One region of the Streptomyces sp. NPDC059567 genome, then DNA from elsewhere that is predicted to be linked to it. Evidence: riboswitches for the same ligand, from Rfam matches in the RefSeq annotation. Region 1 holds a riboswitch; each other region holds the start of a gene.
What was found. Region 1 has a riboswitch for thiamine pyrophosphate ahead of ACFVZW_RS01515 (thiamine ABC transporter substrate binding subunit). Riboswitches for the same ligand answer to the same signal wherever they lie in the genome.

Region 2: linked by a shared signal. The riboswitch ahead of thiO (glycine oxidase ThiO) and the one ahead of ACFVZW_RS01515 (thiamine ABC transporter substrate binding subunit) in region 1 are both predicted to bind thiamine pyrophosphate.
Region 3: linked by a shared signal. The riboswitch ahead of thiC (phosphomethylpyrimidine synthase ThiC) and the one ahead of ACFVZW_RS01515 (thiamine ABC transporter substrate binding subunit) in region 1 are both predicted to bind thiamine pyrophosphate.

Annotation. Positions count from the first base shown of each region.
Region 1 is NZ_JBHWBS010000002.1:16,960-22,364, forward strand. Features, by position in the region: gene ACFVZW_RS01505 (SRPBCC family protein) at 149-607, shown strand; gene rlmN (23S rRNA (adenine(2503)-C(2))-methyltransferase RlmN) at 982-2,088, shown strand; TPP riboswitch at 2,118-2,223, shown strand; gene ACFVZW_RS01515 (thiamine ABC transporter substrate binding subunit) at 2,310-3,389, shown strand; gene ACFVZW_RS01520 (ABC transporter permease) at 3,428-5,041, shown strand; gene ACFVZW_RS01525 (ABC transporter ATP-binding protein) at 5,041-5,405, shown strand, end outside.
Region 2 is NZ_JBHWBS010000099.1:17,716-23,120, reverse strand. Features, by position in the region: gene ACFVZW_RS30905 (NAD(P)/FAD-dependent oxidoreductase) at 1-1,020, opposite strand, end outside; gene ACFVZW_RS30900 (hypothetical protein) at 1,049-1,390, opposite strand; TPP riboswitch at 1,445-1,557, shown strand; gene thiO (glycine oxidase ThiO) at 1,555-2,712, shown strand; gene thiS (sulfur carrier protein ThiS) at 2,709-2,921, shown strand; gene ACFVZW_RS30885 (thiazole synthase) at 2,927-3,721, shown strand; gene pknB (Stk1 family PASTA domain-containing Ser/Thr kinase) at 3,813-5,405, shown strand, end outside.
Region 3 is NZ_JBHWBS010000014.1:60,588-65,992, forward strand. Features, by position in the region: gene ACFVZW_RS09945 (IclR family transcriptional regulator) at 1-729, shown strand, start outside; gene ACFVZW_RS09950 (SsgA family sporulation/cell division regulator) at 867-1,301, shown strand; gene ACFVZW_RS09955 (YibE/F family protein) at 1,338-2,678, opposite strand; TPP riboswitch at 2,750-2,896, shown strand; gene thiC (phosphomethylpyrimidine synthase ThiC) at 2,890-4,662, shown strand; gene ACFVZW_RS09965 (hypothetical protein) at 4,746-5,405, opposite strand, start outside.

The DNA.
Region 1 (5,405 bases):
TCGTCGCTGTGCGCGGCGACCGGCGAGGAAGCCGTTCGGACCTGCCGGAGGGCGGGGGCGAGCGGTCGGCGTGAGGCTGGGGGTGAGGCCCAGGGCGCCGGACGGCGAGCCCGTGGCGGCCGTACCGTCCGGAAGGAGCGTGATCGGCATGGCCCGGAACCGCCGTCTGATCCTGAGCACGCCGTCGGAGGTCTGGCGGCTGCTGTCCAACGGCCACCGTTACGGGGAGTGGGTCACGGGAACCCAGCAGGTCCTGGCGGCGGACCCGCACTGGCCGGACGTGGGCGCCCGACTGAAGGTCCGGGTCGGCGGCGGCCCCTTCACCCTCGACGACACGGTCGTCGTCCGCATCTGCGAGCGGGAGCGGCGCCTGGAGCTGGAGGCGAAGGCGGAGCCCTTCGGTGCGGCCCGTATCGCCATGACCTTGCTCCCCTGGGGCGAGCACACGCTCTTCACCCTCGACTGGCATCCCCTCCGGGGCCCGGGCATCCGTATGCACGGGCTTCCCGTGGACTACCTCGTCGCCGTCCGCAACGGCATGATGCTGACGAAGCTGGCGAGGATCGCGGTGCAGGAGCACGCCGAACACACGGTCCAGGCCGTCTGACGGCCGCGGGGCCCGCCGCCGACGGCCCCGCCCCGGCGGCACGCGGTGCGGGACGGGCCACGAGGCCTCGGCCGTGGGGGCCCGCCGACGACGGCCCGGCCGTGCCGGGACGGGCCGTGCGGCTCCGGCCGCGTGGGACGGGCAGTGCAAGGGCGCCCGCGGTGCGGGACCGGCGGAGTGGCCTCCGCCGTACGGGCCCGCCGCCGACGGCCCGGTCGCATGCGACGGGCGGGGCGAAGGCGCCCTCCGTGCGGCTCCGGCCGCGAGGGTTTCCGCCGTGCGGGCCCGCCGCCGACGGCCCCGGCGGCACGCGGTGCGGGGCCCGCCGCGACCGCCCCGAGTCATGCGTGCGCGTCTGCGACACTGGTACCACCATGCCCAAGCCCGGAGAACTCACTTTCGTCGCCCCCCGCGGAGCCAAGAAGCCGCCGCGGCACCTCGCCGACCTCACGCCCGCCGAGCGCAAGGAGGCCGTCGCCGCGATCGGCGAGAAGCCGTTCCGCGCCAAGCAGCTGTCCACGCACTACTTCGCGCGGTACGCCCACGACCCCGCCGAGTGGACCGACATCCCCGCGTCCTCGCGCGAGAAGCTGCAGGGCGAGCTGCTGCCCGACCTGATGTCCGTGGTCCGGCACATCTCGTGCGACGACGACACCACCCGTAAGACCTTGTGGAAGCTGCACGACGGCACGCTCGTCGAGTCCGTGCTGATGCGGTACCCGGACCGGGTCACCATGTGCATCTCCTCGCAGGCCGGCTGCGGGATGAACTGCCCGTTCTGCGCCACCGGACAGGCCGGTCTCGACCGGAACCTGTCGACCGCCGAGATCGTGCACCAGATCGTCGACGGGATGCGCGCCCTGCGCGACGGCGAGGTGCCCGGCGGGCCCGCGCGGCTCAGCAACATCGTCTTCATGGGCATGGGTGAGCCGCTCGCCAACTACAAGCGGGTCGTCGGCGCCATCCGCCGGCTGACCGACCCCGAGCCGGACGGCCTCGGCCTGTCCCAGCGCGGGATCACCGTCTCCACCGTCGGTCTGGTGCCCGCGATGCTGCGCTTCGCCGACGAGGGCTTCAAGTGCCGGCTCGCCGTCTCCCTGCACGCCCCCGACGACGAGCTGCGCGACACCCTCGTGCCCGTCAACACGCGCTGGAAGGTCCGCGAGGTCCTCGACGCCGCGTGGGAGTACGCGGAGAAGTCCGGCCGCCGGATCTCCATCGAGTACGCCCTGATCCGCGACATCAACGACCAGGCGTGGCGCGGCGACCTCCTCGGGCGGCTGCTCAAGGGCAAGCGGGTGCACGTCAACCTGATTCCGCTGAACCCGACGCCCGGGTCGAAGTGGACCGCCTCCCGTCCCGAGGACGAGAAGGCGTTCGTCGAGGCCATCGCCGCCCATGGCGTCCCGGTCACCGTCCGTGACACCCGCGGTCAGGAGATCGACGGTGCCTGTGGACAGCTGGCGGCGTCCGAGCGCTGACCTTGTACTCTGTGCTCGAACACATCTCCATATTCCGACAGGGGAGCGCCACAGCGCTGAGAGTGCGGTCAGGACCGCAGACCCTCTGAACCTCGCCCAGGTCATTCTGGGTAGGAAGTTCGGTCGTAACTCGAGCTGTTGCGCCCTGCCCGCCTCACGGTCGGCAGGGCCGCGTCTCTTCCTGGTCACACCCAGGAGGAATTCCAGTGAGCACCAAGAAGATGGCCGCCGCGGCGATCGTCGCCGCGCTCGGCGTCACCACGCTCGCCGCGTGCGGCACCGAGGACGTCCGGGACGCGGCGGGCAAGTCCGGCGCGCCCACCCCGAAGACCGTGACCCTCGTGAGCCACGACTCCTTCAACGCCTCCAAGGAGGTGCTGGCGGAGTTCACCAAGCAGACCGGCTTCACGGTCAAGGTCCTCAAGAGCGGCGACGCCGGCGAGGCCGTCAACAAGGAGATCCTGACCAAGGGATCCCCGCAGGGCGACGTCTTCTTCGGCGTCGACAACACCCTGCTGTCCCGCGCGCTCGACAACGGGATCTTCGTCCCGTACGAGGCGAAGGGCCTGGACCGGATCCCGACCGAGGTCCAGCTCGACAAGGAGCACCGGGTCACCCCGATCGACTCCGGTGACATCTGCGTCAACTACGACAAGAAGTACTTCGCGGACAAGAAGCTCGCACCCCCGCAGACCTTCGACGACCTGGCGAAGCCCGCGTACAAGGACCTGCTGGTCGTGGAGAACCCCGAGCGTTCCTCCCCGGGCCTCGGCTTCCTGCTCGGCACCGCCGCCCAGTACGGCGACGACGGCTGGCAGGACTACTGGAAGAAGCTCAAGGCCAACGGCGTGAAGACCGTCGACAGCTGGGAGCTCGCCTACAACCAGGAGTTCTCCGGCTCCGCCGGCGGCAAGAAGGCCAAGGGGGACCGGCCGCTGGTCGTCTCGTACGCCTCCAGCCCGCCGGTCGAGGTCCTCTACTCCGAGCCGCAGCCCAAGGAAGCCCCCACCGGGGTCTCCACCGGCACCTGCTTCCGGCAGACCGAGTTCGCCGGGCTGCTGAACGGGGCGAAGAACCCCGAGGGCGGCAAGGCGCTGATCGACTTCCTGATCTCCAAGAAGTTCCAGGACGACATGCCGCTGCAGATGTTCGTCAACCCGGTGGCCGAGGACGCCACCCTGCCGGAGCTCTTCACGAAGCATGGTGTGGTGATCGACAAGCCGCAGACGATGGCGCCCGCGAAGATCGCCGAGAACCGTGACCAGTGGATCCAGCAGTGGTCGTCGCTCGTTCTGAAGTAGTTCCCGACCGCAGGGGAAGCGCGGCGCGGCTCGGCCTGATGGTCGTGCCCGCCGCCTTCTTCGCGCTCTTCTTCGCCTGGCCCGTCGTCTCGATCGTCGAGCGCGGGCTGCGGGTCGACGGGGCGTGGCAGTTCGGCCGGTTCGGCGAGACGCTGAGCCGGCCCGAGATCCTCGACGTACTCTGGTTCACGCTCTGGCAGGCGCTCGCCTCCACCGGGCTGACCCTGCTGATCGCGCTGCCCGGCGCGTATGTCTTCGCCCGCTTCGACTTTCCCGGCAAGGGGCTGCTGCGCGCCGTCGTCACCGTGCCCTTCGTGATGCCGACCGTCATGGTCGGTACGGCCTTCCTGGCGCTTGTCGGGCGAGGCGGGCTCCTCGACGAACTGTGGGGCATGCGGCTCGACACCACCGTGTGGGCGATCCTGATCGCCCATGTGTTCTTCAACTACGCCGTCGTCGTACGGACCGTCGGCGGCCTGTGGGCGCAGCTCGACCCGCGCCAGGAGGAGGCCGCCCGGGTCCTCGGCGCGTCCCGCTGGACCGCCTGGCGGACCGTGACCCTGCCGGCGCTCGCGCCGTCCGTCGCCGCGGCCGCGCTGATGGTGTTCCTCTTCACCGCGAGCTCCTTCGCCGTCGTGCAGATCCTCGGCGGATCCACGTACTCCACCCTGGAGACGGAGATCTACCGGCAGACCGTCGTCCGCTTCGATCTGACGACGGCGGCCGTCCTCACGATGGTGCAGTTCGTCGCCGTCGGCGTGGTCCTCGCCGTGCACGCCCGCACCGTCCGCCGGCGGGAGGCCGCGCTGAAGCTGGTCGCACCCGAGCAGACCGCGCGCCGGCCCCGGGGAGTCGGCCAGTGGGCGCTGTTCGCGGGCGTCCTGCTCTCCGTCGCCCTGCTGATCGTGCTGCCGCTCGGCGTCCTCGTCGAGCGGTCCTTCGCCACCTCCGACGGATACGGGTTCGACTACTACCGGGCGCTGCAGACGCCGGACCCCTCCGGCACCTTCCTCGTGCCGCTGCTGGACACGATCGGGAACTCGCTCCGGTACGCCGTCGTCGCCACCCTGATCGCCCTCGTCATCGGCGGACTCGCGGCGGCGGCCCTCACCCGGCGGGCGGGGCGGCTCGTGCGCGGCTTCGACGCGCTGCTGATGCTGCCGCTCGGGGTCTCCGCCGTCACCGTCGGCTTCGGCTTCCTGATCACCCTGGACGAGCCGCCGTTCGACCTGCGGGCGAGCTGGATCCTCGTGCCGCTCGCGCAGGCCCTGGTCGGTGTCCCCTTCGTCGTACGGACGATGCTGCCGGTGCTCCGTGCGGTCGACGAGCGGCTGCGGGAGGCTGCGGCCGTGCTCGGGGCGTCGCCGCTGCGTGCCTGGCGCGAGGTCGATCTGCCGCTGGTACGGCGCGCGCTGCTGATCGCGGCCGGATTCGCCTTCGCGGTGTCCCTCGGAGAGTTCGGCGCGACGGTCTTCATCGCCCGGCCCGACAGCCCGACGCTGCCGGTCGCGGTGGCCCGGCTACTCGGCCGGCCCGGGGAGCTCAACTACGGCCAGGCCATGGCCCTTTCGACGATTCTGATGGTGGTGTGCGCGGTGGCCCTGCTGCTGCTCGAACGGCTCCGCACCGACCGGACCTCCGGGGAGTTCTGATGCTGACGCTCAAGGACGCGACCGTACGGTTCGGGCAGCGGGCCGTGCTCGATTCGGTGGACCTGCAGGTGGCCGAGCACGAGATCGTGTGCGTGCTCGGGCCGAGCGGCAGCGGAAAGTCCACGCTGCTGCGGGCCGTCGCCGGACTCCAGGCCCTCGACGAGGGCCGGGTGCTGCTCGGCGGCAGCGACCAGGCCGGGGTGCCGGCGCACCGGCGCGGCGTCGGGCTCATGTTCCAGGACCACCAGCTCTTCCCGCAGCGGGACGTCGGCGGCAACGTCGCCTTCGGGCTGCGGATGCGCCGCGTCGGGAAGGCAGAACAGGACCAGCGGGTCCGGGAGTTGCTGGAACTGGTCGGTCTGCC
Region 2 (5,405 bases), on a different contig from region 1:
TTCCGCGTCGTCTCCATGGTGCCCGGCGTACTGCACGAAGCGGCCGAACTGCTCGGACCAGAAGTAGGGCACCGGGTCGTACGGCCGGGGGGCCTCGCCGATGATGTCGGCCGCGACGGTGCGCGGGCCCTGGAGCGCGTTGTCCCAGTGGTGGACCAGGAGGCGGCGGCCGTAGCGGGCGGAGGGGAAGGAGGCGCAGTCGCCGACGGCGTACACGTCGGGCAGGGAGGTGCGCAGCCGCTCGTCGGCGGTGATGGAGCCGTCCGCGTCGCGGGCGATGCCGGAGTCGGCGAGCCAGCCGGTGGCGGGGCGGGCGCCGATGCCGACGACGACCGCCTCGGCCGGCAGCCGGCGGCCGTCGGCCAGGAGGACCGTGCCGGGTTCGACGGCGGCCACGCGCGCGTGGGTGAGGAGTTCGGCGCCGCTCTCCTCGTACCACTGCGCCATCGGGGCGGTGACCTCGACGGGGAGCGCGCCTGCGAGCGGCCGGTCGGCGGCCTCCACGACGATGACGGCGCACCCCGCCTGGCGTGCGGCGGTGGCGAACTCGGCGCCGATCCAGCCGGCACCGACCACCACGATGTCGTGGCGCCGCTCCAGGACGGGCTTGAGGCGGGCGGCGTCGTCGAGGGTGCGCAGCAGATGGACGCCGGGCACGCCCTCGGTGCCGGGCAGGGTGACCGGCTCGGCACCGGTGGCGACGACCAGGACGTCGTACGGGACGGGTCCGGCCTCGGTGTCGACCTCGTGGTCCTCGGCGCGCAGCCCGGTGACGTCGAGGCCGAGGCGCAGTTCGATGGCGAGGGCCTCGAAGTCGACGTCGAAGGCGGAGTCCTCGGCCTTGCCGAGGAGCACGGCCTTGGAGAGGGGCGGCCGGTCGTAGGGCTGGTGCGGCTCGGCACCGATGAGGGTGACCGGGCCGGTGAAGCCCTGTTCGCGCAGGGCGACGGCGGTCTGCACCCCCGCCATGCCGGCGCCCACGATCACGACCCGCTGTTGTGCCTGCTTCTGCTCGCTCACCCGATCACCTTAACGATCTGACGCACCGTCAGGAAGGCAGCTGTTCCACCACACTGGTGCCGGAGCCCTCCTGGGACTCCCATGCCCAGGTCTCCTCCAGCCGAACGCGCCCGTCCGGCAGCTCCACCACCGTCGAGACGCAATGCCCGGAAGAGGTGGATCCGTCCTGCTTCAACTGGACGTAGCGGAAGTCGAGACGGTCCCCCGCGCGCGTGCCGACGAGGTTCCCGCGGACCACGTCCCCGCCCGCGTACTCGGCCCAGATCCGGCCGCCCTCCTCGTGGTACGTGAAGCGGGTGCGCGTGCCCACCTGGCCGGGGGCCTGGTCGGCGACGGGCGCGAGGACGAGTCCGTCAAGGGATCGGGCCACGGCGGAGGCTCCCTTACTGGGCGTCGGGGGCGGGGGTTAGTCTGACCGTCAACGTAGAGCACTCGCGGGAGCCCGGACGCACCGGGCTGAGAGGGAGGCTGGCCGGCCTCCGACCGTACGAACCTGATCCGGGTCATGCCGGCGAAGGGAGGGGCTGGACGCCCATGTCGCGTACATCCGACGTCCTCGTCATCGGGGGCGGAATCATCGGTCTGGTCACGGCCTGGCGGGCCGCGCAGCGCGGGCTGCGCACCGCGGTCGTCGACCCGGAACCGGGCGGCGGTGCCGCCCGCGTGGCGGCCGGGATGCTGGCCGCCGTCACCGAGCTCCACTACGGCGAGGAGACCCTGCTCGCCCTCAACCTCGCCTCCGCGCGCCGCTATCCCGGCTTCGTCGCCGAGCTCCGGGACGCCACCGGACACGACGTGGGCTACCGCGCCTGCGGCACGCTCGCCGTCGCGCTCGACGCCGACGACCGGGCGCATCTGCGCGAACTGCACGCCCTGCAGACCCGCTGCGGCCTGGAGTCGGAGTGGCTCAGCGGCCGTGACTGCCGTCGTCTGGAGCCGATGCTGGCCCCCGGCGTGCGCGGCGGCCTGCGGGTCGACGGCGACCACCAGGTCGATCCGCGCAGGCTCGCCGCCGCGCTGGTCACCGCCTGCGAGCGGGCCGGTGTGGTCTTCCACCGCGCCCTCGCGGAGCGGCTGACCGTCGTACGGGACCGGGCGGCGGGCGTGCTGCTCGCCGGGGGCGAGGCGCTCGAAGCGGACCAGGTCGTGCTGGCCGCGGGCAGCCTCAGCGGCCGGCTCGCCGGCGTACCGGACGATGCGCTTCCGCCCGTACGCCCCGTCAAGGGGCAGGTGCTGCGGCTGACCGTGCCGGGGGCGTACGCGCCGTTCCTGTCGCGAACCGTCCGGGCGGTCGTGCGCGGCAGCCACGTCTATCTGGTGCCGCGCGAGAACGGCGAGCTGGTGGTCGGCGCGACCAGCGAGGAACTGGGCTGGGACACCACCGTCACGGCGGGCGGGGTCTACGAGCTGCTGCGCGACGCCCACGAGCTGGTGCCGGGCATCACCGAGCTGCCGCTCACCGAGACCCGCGCCGGCCTGCGGCCCGGCTCCCCGGACAACGCGCCGCTGCTCGGCCCGACCGCCCTGCCCGGCCTGCGGCTGGCGACGGGGCACTACCGCAACGGGGTCCTGCTCACCCCCGTCACCGGCGATGTGATGGCCGACCTCCTCACCACCGGCGTGCTTCCGGACGAGGCCCGCCCCTTCACCCCCCGCCGCTTCTCCCCCGTACGTCAGGAGCAGCACGTATGAACGACTCGACGAACGTCTCCGTCAACGGCGAGGCGCGTGTCCTCGCCGCGCCCACGACCCTCGACGCGCTGGTCGCGACGCTGACGCCGGCGCCGTCCGGCGTGGCCGCGGCCGTCAACGAGACGGTCGTGCCGCGCAGCCAGTGGTCCGCGACCCTCCTCGGCGAGGGCGACCGGGTCGAGGTCCTCACTGCCGTGCAGGGGGGCTGAGCACGATGTCCGACGACACCTTCCTCCTCGGCGGTACGGAGCTCTCCTCGCGTCTGATCATGGGCACGGGCGGCGCCCCGAGCCTGGACGTCCTCGAACGCTCCCTGATCGCCAGCGGCACCGAGCTCACCACCGTCGCCATGCGGCGTCTCGACCCGACCGTGCAGGGCTCGGTCCTGTCCGTGCTGAACCGGCTCTCCATCCGCGTCCTGCCGAACACGGCGGGCTGCTTCACGGCGGGCGAGGCCGTCCTGACGGCGCGGCTCGCCCGGGAGGCGCTGGGCACCGACTGGATCAAGCTGGAGGTCGTCGCCGACGAGCGGACCCTGCTGCCCGATCCGATCGAGCTGCTCGACGCGGCGGAGACGCTGGTGGACGACGGCTTCACGGTCCTGCCGTACACCAACGACGACCCGGTCCTGGCGCGGAAGCTGGAGGACGTGGGGTGCGCGGCGATCATGCCGCTGGGCTCGCCGATCGGCTCGGGGCTCGGGATCCGCAACCCGCACAACTTCCAGCTGATCGTGGAGCGGGCCGGGGTGCCGGTGATCCTGGACGCGGGTGCCGGGACGGCCTCGGACGCCGCCCTGGCGATGGAGCTGGGGTGCGCGGCGGTCATGCTGGCGTCGGCGGTGACCCGGGCGCAGGAGCCGGTGCTGATGGCGGAGGGGATGCGGCACGCGGTGGAGGCGGGCCGGCTGGCGTGGCGGGCGGGCCGGATCCCGCGCCGCCACTTCGCGGAGGCCTCGTCCCCGACGGAGGGCCGCGCGGCCCTGGACCCGGAGCGGCCGGCGTTCTGACGGCCGGCGGACCGGTCCCGCACGTCACAGCTGTGCTGCGGTAGCGGCCGGTGGGGACGGGGTGTCCTCACCGGCTCGTAAACTCAAGGCCGTGGACACGACCCTTCATGACCCCCTCGTCGGGCAGCTGCTCGACGACCGCTACCGCGTCGACGCGCGCATCGCCGTCGGCGGGATGGCCACGGTCTACCGGGCCGTCGACACCCGACTCGACCGGGTGCTCGCGCTCAAGGTGATGCATCCGGACCTCGCCACCGACGCCACCTTCGTGGAGCGGTTCATCCGCGAGGCGAAGTCCGTGGCGCGGCTCTCGCACCCGAACGTCGTCGGGGTCTTCGACCAGGGAGCGGACGGCGCGTACGTCTATCTCGCCATGGAGTACGTCGCCGGGTGCACCCTGCGCGACGTGCTGCGCGAGCGCGGGGCGCTCCAGCCCCGGGCGGCGCTCGACATCCTGGAGCCGGTGCTCGCCGCACTGGGCGCCGCGCACCGGGCCGGGTTCGTGCACCGGGACATGAAGCCGGAGAACGTCCTGATAGGGGACGACGGCCGGGTCAAGGTCGCCGACTTCGGTCTCGTACGGGCCGTGGGCTCGGCCACGAACACCACCGGCTCCGTCCTCGGCACCGTGTCGTACCTCGCCCCCGAGCAGATCGAGCACGGCACGGCGGACACCCGCGCCGACGTGTACGCCTGCGGTGTCGTCCTGTACGAGATGCTGACGGGCGGGAAGCCGCACTCCGGGGACACCCCCGCGCAGGTCCTCTACCAGCACCTGAACACCGACGTCCCGGCCCCGTCCGCCGTCGTCCCCGGTCTCGCCCTCGAACTGGACGAGCTGGTGGCGACCGCGACCGCCCGCAACCCCGACGTCCGCCCCTACGACGCCGTCGCACTCCTCGCCCTGACCAGGGAGGCCCGCTCGGCGCTCGGGGACGAGCAGCTGGACGCGGTCCCGCCGCAGGCGCACCGGGAGGACACCACGGGCGCCGAGGACCGGACCAGCGTCATCCCCCGGACCCTGCCCGCGGAGACCGAGCAGCCGGTGCAGCACACCAGCCGGCTGACGATGCCGCCGCCCGAGCCCCGGCCGGAGTCCCGGCGCGCTCCGCGCCGCCCCCGCGGCCCTCTGCTCGTCCTGGCGGCCGTCCTGCTCGCCCTCGGGCTCGGCGCGGGCGTCTGGTACATCAATTCCGGCCAGTTCACCCGCGTCCCGGCCGTCCTCGGCCAGAGCGAGCCGCAGGCCACGAAGCGGCTCAGGGACGCCGGGCTCGACGTCGGCACGACGAAGCGCGCCTTCAGCGACGTGTACGAGCGCGGCACGGTCATGGCCACCGACCCCGCCTCCGGCGCGCGGATCCGGGGCAACGGCACGGTAACGCTCACCATCTCCCGCGGCCCGCAGATCGTGAAGGTCCCGAACCTCAAGGGGAAGCCGCTGGCGGAGGCCAGGCGGCTCCTGGCGAAGGAGGGGCTGGCGCCGGGTGTGATCACCCGGGCGTTCAGCCAGGACGTCGCGCAGGGCGCCGTGATCAGCTCCGACCCCGAGCCCGGCACCGAGCGCAGCCCGGACTCGGCCGTGGCCCTGGTCGTGAGCAAGGGCGTCCCGATCGACGTCCCCGACGTGGCCGGCGAGACGGTGGACGAGGCCACGAGCACGCTCCGGGACGCCGGCCTCAAGGTG
Region 3 (5,405 bases), on a different contig from region 1:
TCGGTGCAGCGGGCGCTGAGACTTCTGGAGGCCGTGGGCTCCCACGAGGACGGAGCCCCCGCCAAACAGCTCGCGCGCGAAGCGGGACTCCCGCTTCCCACCGCGTACCACCTGCTCCGCACCCTGACGCACGAGGGCTATCTGCGCCGTGAGAAGGGTGTGTTCGTGTTCGGCGACGCGGCCGGTCGGTTGGCCGGCGGCGGAGTTCTGCAGAATCGTCGCACCAAGATCGAAGACTCGCTCGCACACTGGCGCGACGAGATCGGCGTCCCCATCTACTTCGCGATCTACCGCGAGGGCGAGATCGAGCTCGTCGCCGTCGCCGACACCCCCTCCGCCCCCGCCGTGGACGAGTGGGCCGACTTCCGCGAGACCGGCCACGCCCATGCGATCGGCCAGTGTCTGCTCAGTCAACTGGATCTGAAGAGTCGTCAAGACCACCTCGACCGCCATCCGGTGAAAGCCATCACTCCGTACACGGTGCGTAACCGGCAGGTGCTTTTGGAGCGTTTGGGCGGTATGGGGCGAATGGAGCCCCTGGTAGAGCGTCAGGAATATGCGCTGGGCACAGTTTGTGCCGCGATCCCCATCACTGCGGGGTCCACGGCGGCCGCGATGGCGATTTCCGTACCCCTTCACCAGGAAGAACGGTTGCTGCCCGCAGTCGCTCGACTACAGAATGAGATCGGAAGGCTCTTCAGCTCCTTCGCTTTCTCTATCAGTATCTGAAAAATCACTCCTTGTGATCCGCTAGCGCTTACAGCACGATTGCGTCAACAGGGCCATGGGGGATCATTCCTGGCCGTTTCGATCACAGCTTCAGTAGCCGTGTGCACACAACTGCTTCATCTACTGCGGGGTACAAGATGCGAGAGTCGGTCCAGGCCGAGGTCCTGATGAGCTTCCTCGTCTCCGAGGAGCTCGCCTTCAGGATCCCGGTGGAACTCCGGTACGAGACCCGGGATCCCTACGCGGTGCGGATGACCTTCCATCTCCCCGGAGACGCGCCGGTGACCTGGGCGTTCGGGCGGGAACTGCTGCTGGACGGGATCAACCGGCCGAGCGGCGACGGCGATGTGCACATCGCGCCGACCGATCCCGAGGCGCTCTCGGACGTCTCCATCCGGCTCCAGGTCGGCGGCGACCGCGCCCTGTTCCGGGCCAGCGCTCCGCCGCTCGTCGCCTTCCTCGACCGTACGGACAAGCTGGTTCCCCTCGGTCAGGAACGGACGCTGGGCGACTTCGAGGACAACCTGGAAGCCGCGCTCGGCCGGATTCTGGCGGAGGAGAACGCGGGCTGAACGCCCCCCGGGCCCGCCGAAACGGCCCCGGACCAGTCACTTCGCCCGACGCCGGCGTCCACCCCTGGACGAACGCTTCTCCGGATCGCCCGGCCGGTCTGCGGAGACCACCAGGGCGGCCAGCGCGGTCGTGACCGGCACCGAGGCCACCAGACCGATCGACCCCACGAGCGTCCGGACGATCTCCTCCGCGACCAACTCGCTGTTGGCCACCGTCCCCACACTGCTCTGCGCGATGGTGAAGAGCAGCAACAGGGGCAGGGCCGCACCGGCGTAGGCAAGGACCAGTGTGTTCACCACGGACGCGATGTGGTCGCGGCCGATCCGGATCCCGGCCCGGTACAACGCCCGGGGCCCCATACGGGGATCGGCCTGGTGCAGCTCCCACACCGCCGAGGTCTGCGTCACCGTCACATCGTCGAGGACACCGAGCGAACCGATGATGATGCCCGCGAGCAGCAGACCGGACATGTCGATGTCCGGGTACAGGCCGTGGATCAGACCGGTGTTGTCGTCCGTGTTGCCGCTGAGCGACGCCCAGCTGATGAAATACGAGCCGAGCAGCCCGATCAGCAGCAGCGAGATCAGGGTCCCGAGCACCGCGACCGAGGTGCGCGCCGACAGGCCGTGGCACATGTAGAGCGCGATGAGCATGATCGCGCTCGACCCGACCACCGCCACCACCAGCGGATTCGACCCCTGAAGGATCGCCGGCAGGATGAAGAGGGTCAGGATCAGGAAGCTGATGGCGAGCGAGATCAGGGCCATCACCCCGCGCATCCGGCCGACGAGCACGACCACGAGCGCGAAGATCAGCGCCAGGACCGTCAGCGGAACCTTGCGGTTCACATCAGTCACCGAGTACTGCAGATCGCGTGGGGCGTCGGGGGCGTACGCCACCACCACGCCCTGCCCCTCGTCCAGTTGACGCGGCGCGTCCGGCTGCACGATCTCGACGAAGGTACGGCCCTTGTCGGGGCCGTCGGTGACCTCGATCGTCGCCTTCTCGCACTGCCCCTGCTGGGCGTTGGCGGCCTCACGGCCCTGGGGCGTGGAGGGGTCCTCGGTCGGCGGGACCTGCGCGGCGTTCACATCCTTGCAGTCGACCTTCTCGACCGAGGCGACCTCGCCCGCGTAGGTCTGCCGGTCGAAGCCGACGCCGGTGCGCTCGTGCTCCGGCACGCCGCCCGGCCACAGCACGACGAGTCCGACCACCACGGCCGCGGCGAACGGGATCAGGACCGCGGCGATGACTCTGCGCAGATGCCGGGAGACCGGCGCCGCCGGGCCGTGGCTGTGGCTGTGGCCGTGCCCGTGGCCCGCGTCCCCATGGGCATCGTGTCCATCGGGTTCCGGGGTCTGCTGCGAGGAAGTCACCGACAGATCATCGCAAGAACGACGGGGGCCCACTGTTCAGCACGCCCGGGTTGACGCTAGCGTGGTGGCACCTTTGCACACGCGGGAGCTCGGAGCACCGGGCTGAGAGGGCGCTGATCACCGTACGCGCGTACTGATGTACGTACGGGAGGAGGCTGCGCCGACCGCCGAACCTGTTACCGGGTAATGCCGGCGTAGGGAGATCGGTCTCATGACCATTCAGGATGCACGCACGCCTGCCACCAGCCAGGACGAGCGCAAGCCGGGCTGGCACAAGGGATACGTCGAGGGCTCGCGCCCCGACCTCCGAGTGCCCGTCCGTCAGGTGCACCTCACCAACGGCAAGGACGTGACGCTGTACGACACGTCCGGCCCGTACACCGACCCCACCATCGACACCGACGTACGGCGGGGCCTTCCGCCGCTGCGCGAGAACTGGATCATCAGCCGCGGCGACACCGAGGAGTACGCGGGCCGCCCCGTCCGTCCCGAGGACGACGGCATCAAGCACACCTCGCCGCGTGGTGGCCTCAAGAACCTCGACGCGGTCTTCCCCGGCCGCCCCCGCCAGCCCCGCCGGGGCCGCGACGGGGCGGCGGTGACCCAGCTCGCGTACGCCCGCCGGGGCGAGATCACCCCGGAGATGGAGTACGTCGCGATCCGCGAGAACGTCTCCCCCGAGGTCGTACGGGAGGAGATCGCCGCAGGGCGCGCGGTGCTCCCGGCCAACGTCAACCACCCGGAGATCGAGCCGATGATCATCGGCAAGCGGTTCCTGGTGAAGGTCAACGCCAACATCGGCAACTCCGCCGTCACCTCCTCCATCGAGGAGGAGGTGGAGAAGATGACGTGGGCGACCAAGTGGGGCGCGGACACGGTCATGGACCTGTCCACCGGCCGCAACATCCACACCACCCGTGAGTGGGTGCTGCGCAACTCCCCCGTGCCGATCGGCACCGTGCCGCTCTACCAGGCCCTGGAGAAGGTCGACGGCAAGGCCGAGGAGCTGACCTGGGAGATCTACAAGGACACGGTCATCGAGCAGGCCGAGCAGGGCGTCGACTACATGACGGTCCACGCCGGCGTGCTGCTGCCGTACGTGCCGCTGACCGCCCGCCGCAAGACCGGCATCGTCTCGCGCGGCGGCTCGATCATGGCCGCCTGGTGCCTCGCGCACCACAAGGAGAACTTCCTCTACACGAACTTCGAGGAGCTCTGCGAGATCCTCGCGACGTACGACGTCACGTACTCGCTCGGCGACGGTCTGCGCCCCGGCTCGATCGCGGACGCCAACGACGCGGCGCAGTTCGCGGAGCTGAAGACGCTCGGCGAGCTCAACACGATCGCCAAGCGCCACAACGTGCAGACGATGATCGAGGGCCCGGGCCATGTCCCGATGCACAAGATCAAGGAGAACATCGACCTCCAGCAGGAGATCTGCGAGGAGGCGCCGTTCTACACCCTCGGCCCGCTGACCACGGACGTCGCGCCGGCGTACGACCACATCACCTCGGGCATCGGCGCCGCGATGATCGCCTGGTGGGGCACCGCGATGCTCTGCTACGTCACGCCCAAGGAGCACCTGGGCCTGCCCAACCGCGACGACGTGAAGACCGGTGTCATCACGTACAAGATCGCGGCGCACGCGGCCGACCTGGCCAAGGGGCACCCGGGGGCGCAGGAGTGGGACGACGCGCTGTCGGACGCGCGCTTCGAGTTCCGCTGGGAGGACCAGTTCAACCTGGCGCTCGACCCGGACACGGCGCGTGAGTTCCACGACGAGACGCTGCCGGCGGAGCCCGCGAAGACCGCGCACTTCTGCTCGATGTGCGGTCCGAAGTTCTGCTCGATGAAGATCTCGCAGGACATCCGGCGCGAGCACGGCGGCGACCTCCAGTCCGAGGAGATCCAGGCCGGGATGGCGGAGAAGTCCAAGGAGTTCGCGGCCGCCGGCAACCGCGTGTACCTCCCGCTGGCGGAGTAGCCGCATCGGTACGTACGGGGCGGGTACGGACCGCACGGCCACGGGGGGTCGTGCGGGGCGTGCCCGCCGTGGCGTTCCCCGGATCACTCCGGCCGGTGCTCCGGGGGGCCGAACTCCGGGCTCGTGAAGTCCGGGCTGCTGAACCTGGGACGGCTGCCCGAGGCTCCCTCGCTCGGACTCGAGAAGTCCGGTCCGCTGTAGCCGATCTTCGGTATGCGGTCCTTACGCTCCGAGGGCTGCGGCGGCAGGGGCGGGGCCGGGTGTGCGGCGGGGTCGGCCAGGGCCTCCCGCAGGAACGGCAGGATGCCGCGTTCCAGCAGGGCGCGGCGCCAGGCGTCGCGGGCCCGGGACAGTTCGTCGTCCGGTTCACCGCCGGCCCCGGGGCCCGCGGCCACTTCGGTGGAGCGGTTGCGCAGCGCCGTCACAAGGAGGCCGACGGCCGCGCAGAGCAGCCCGGCTGCGGCGACGGCGCCGAAGAACCAGGCCGCCGTCAGCAGCGTGTCGGCGAACACGAGTGTGGGTGCCAGCACCTTCAGAACGGCCCCGACCAGCAGGAATATCACCGCTGCTGTGCCCGAGAGCACCGGTGCGAGGACCGTGAGGACCGCGACGATGCCCGCGCCGGGGCCCGTGCTCGCTCCGCCGTCCCCTTCCGCCACGAGAACGGCGTCCATCACACTCGTACCGCCTGTCGCACGGCCTTCCGCGCGGACCTTGACGAAGTGGTCGTACTCCACCGCGGC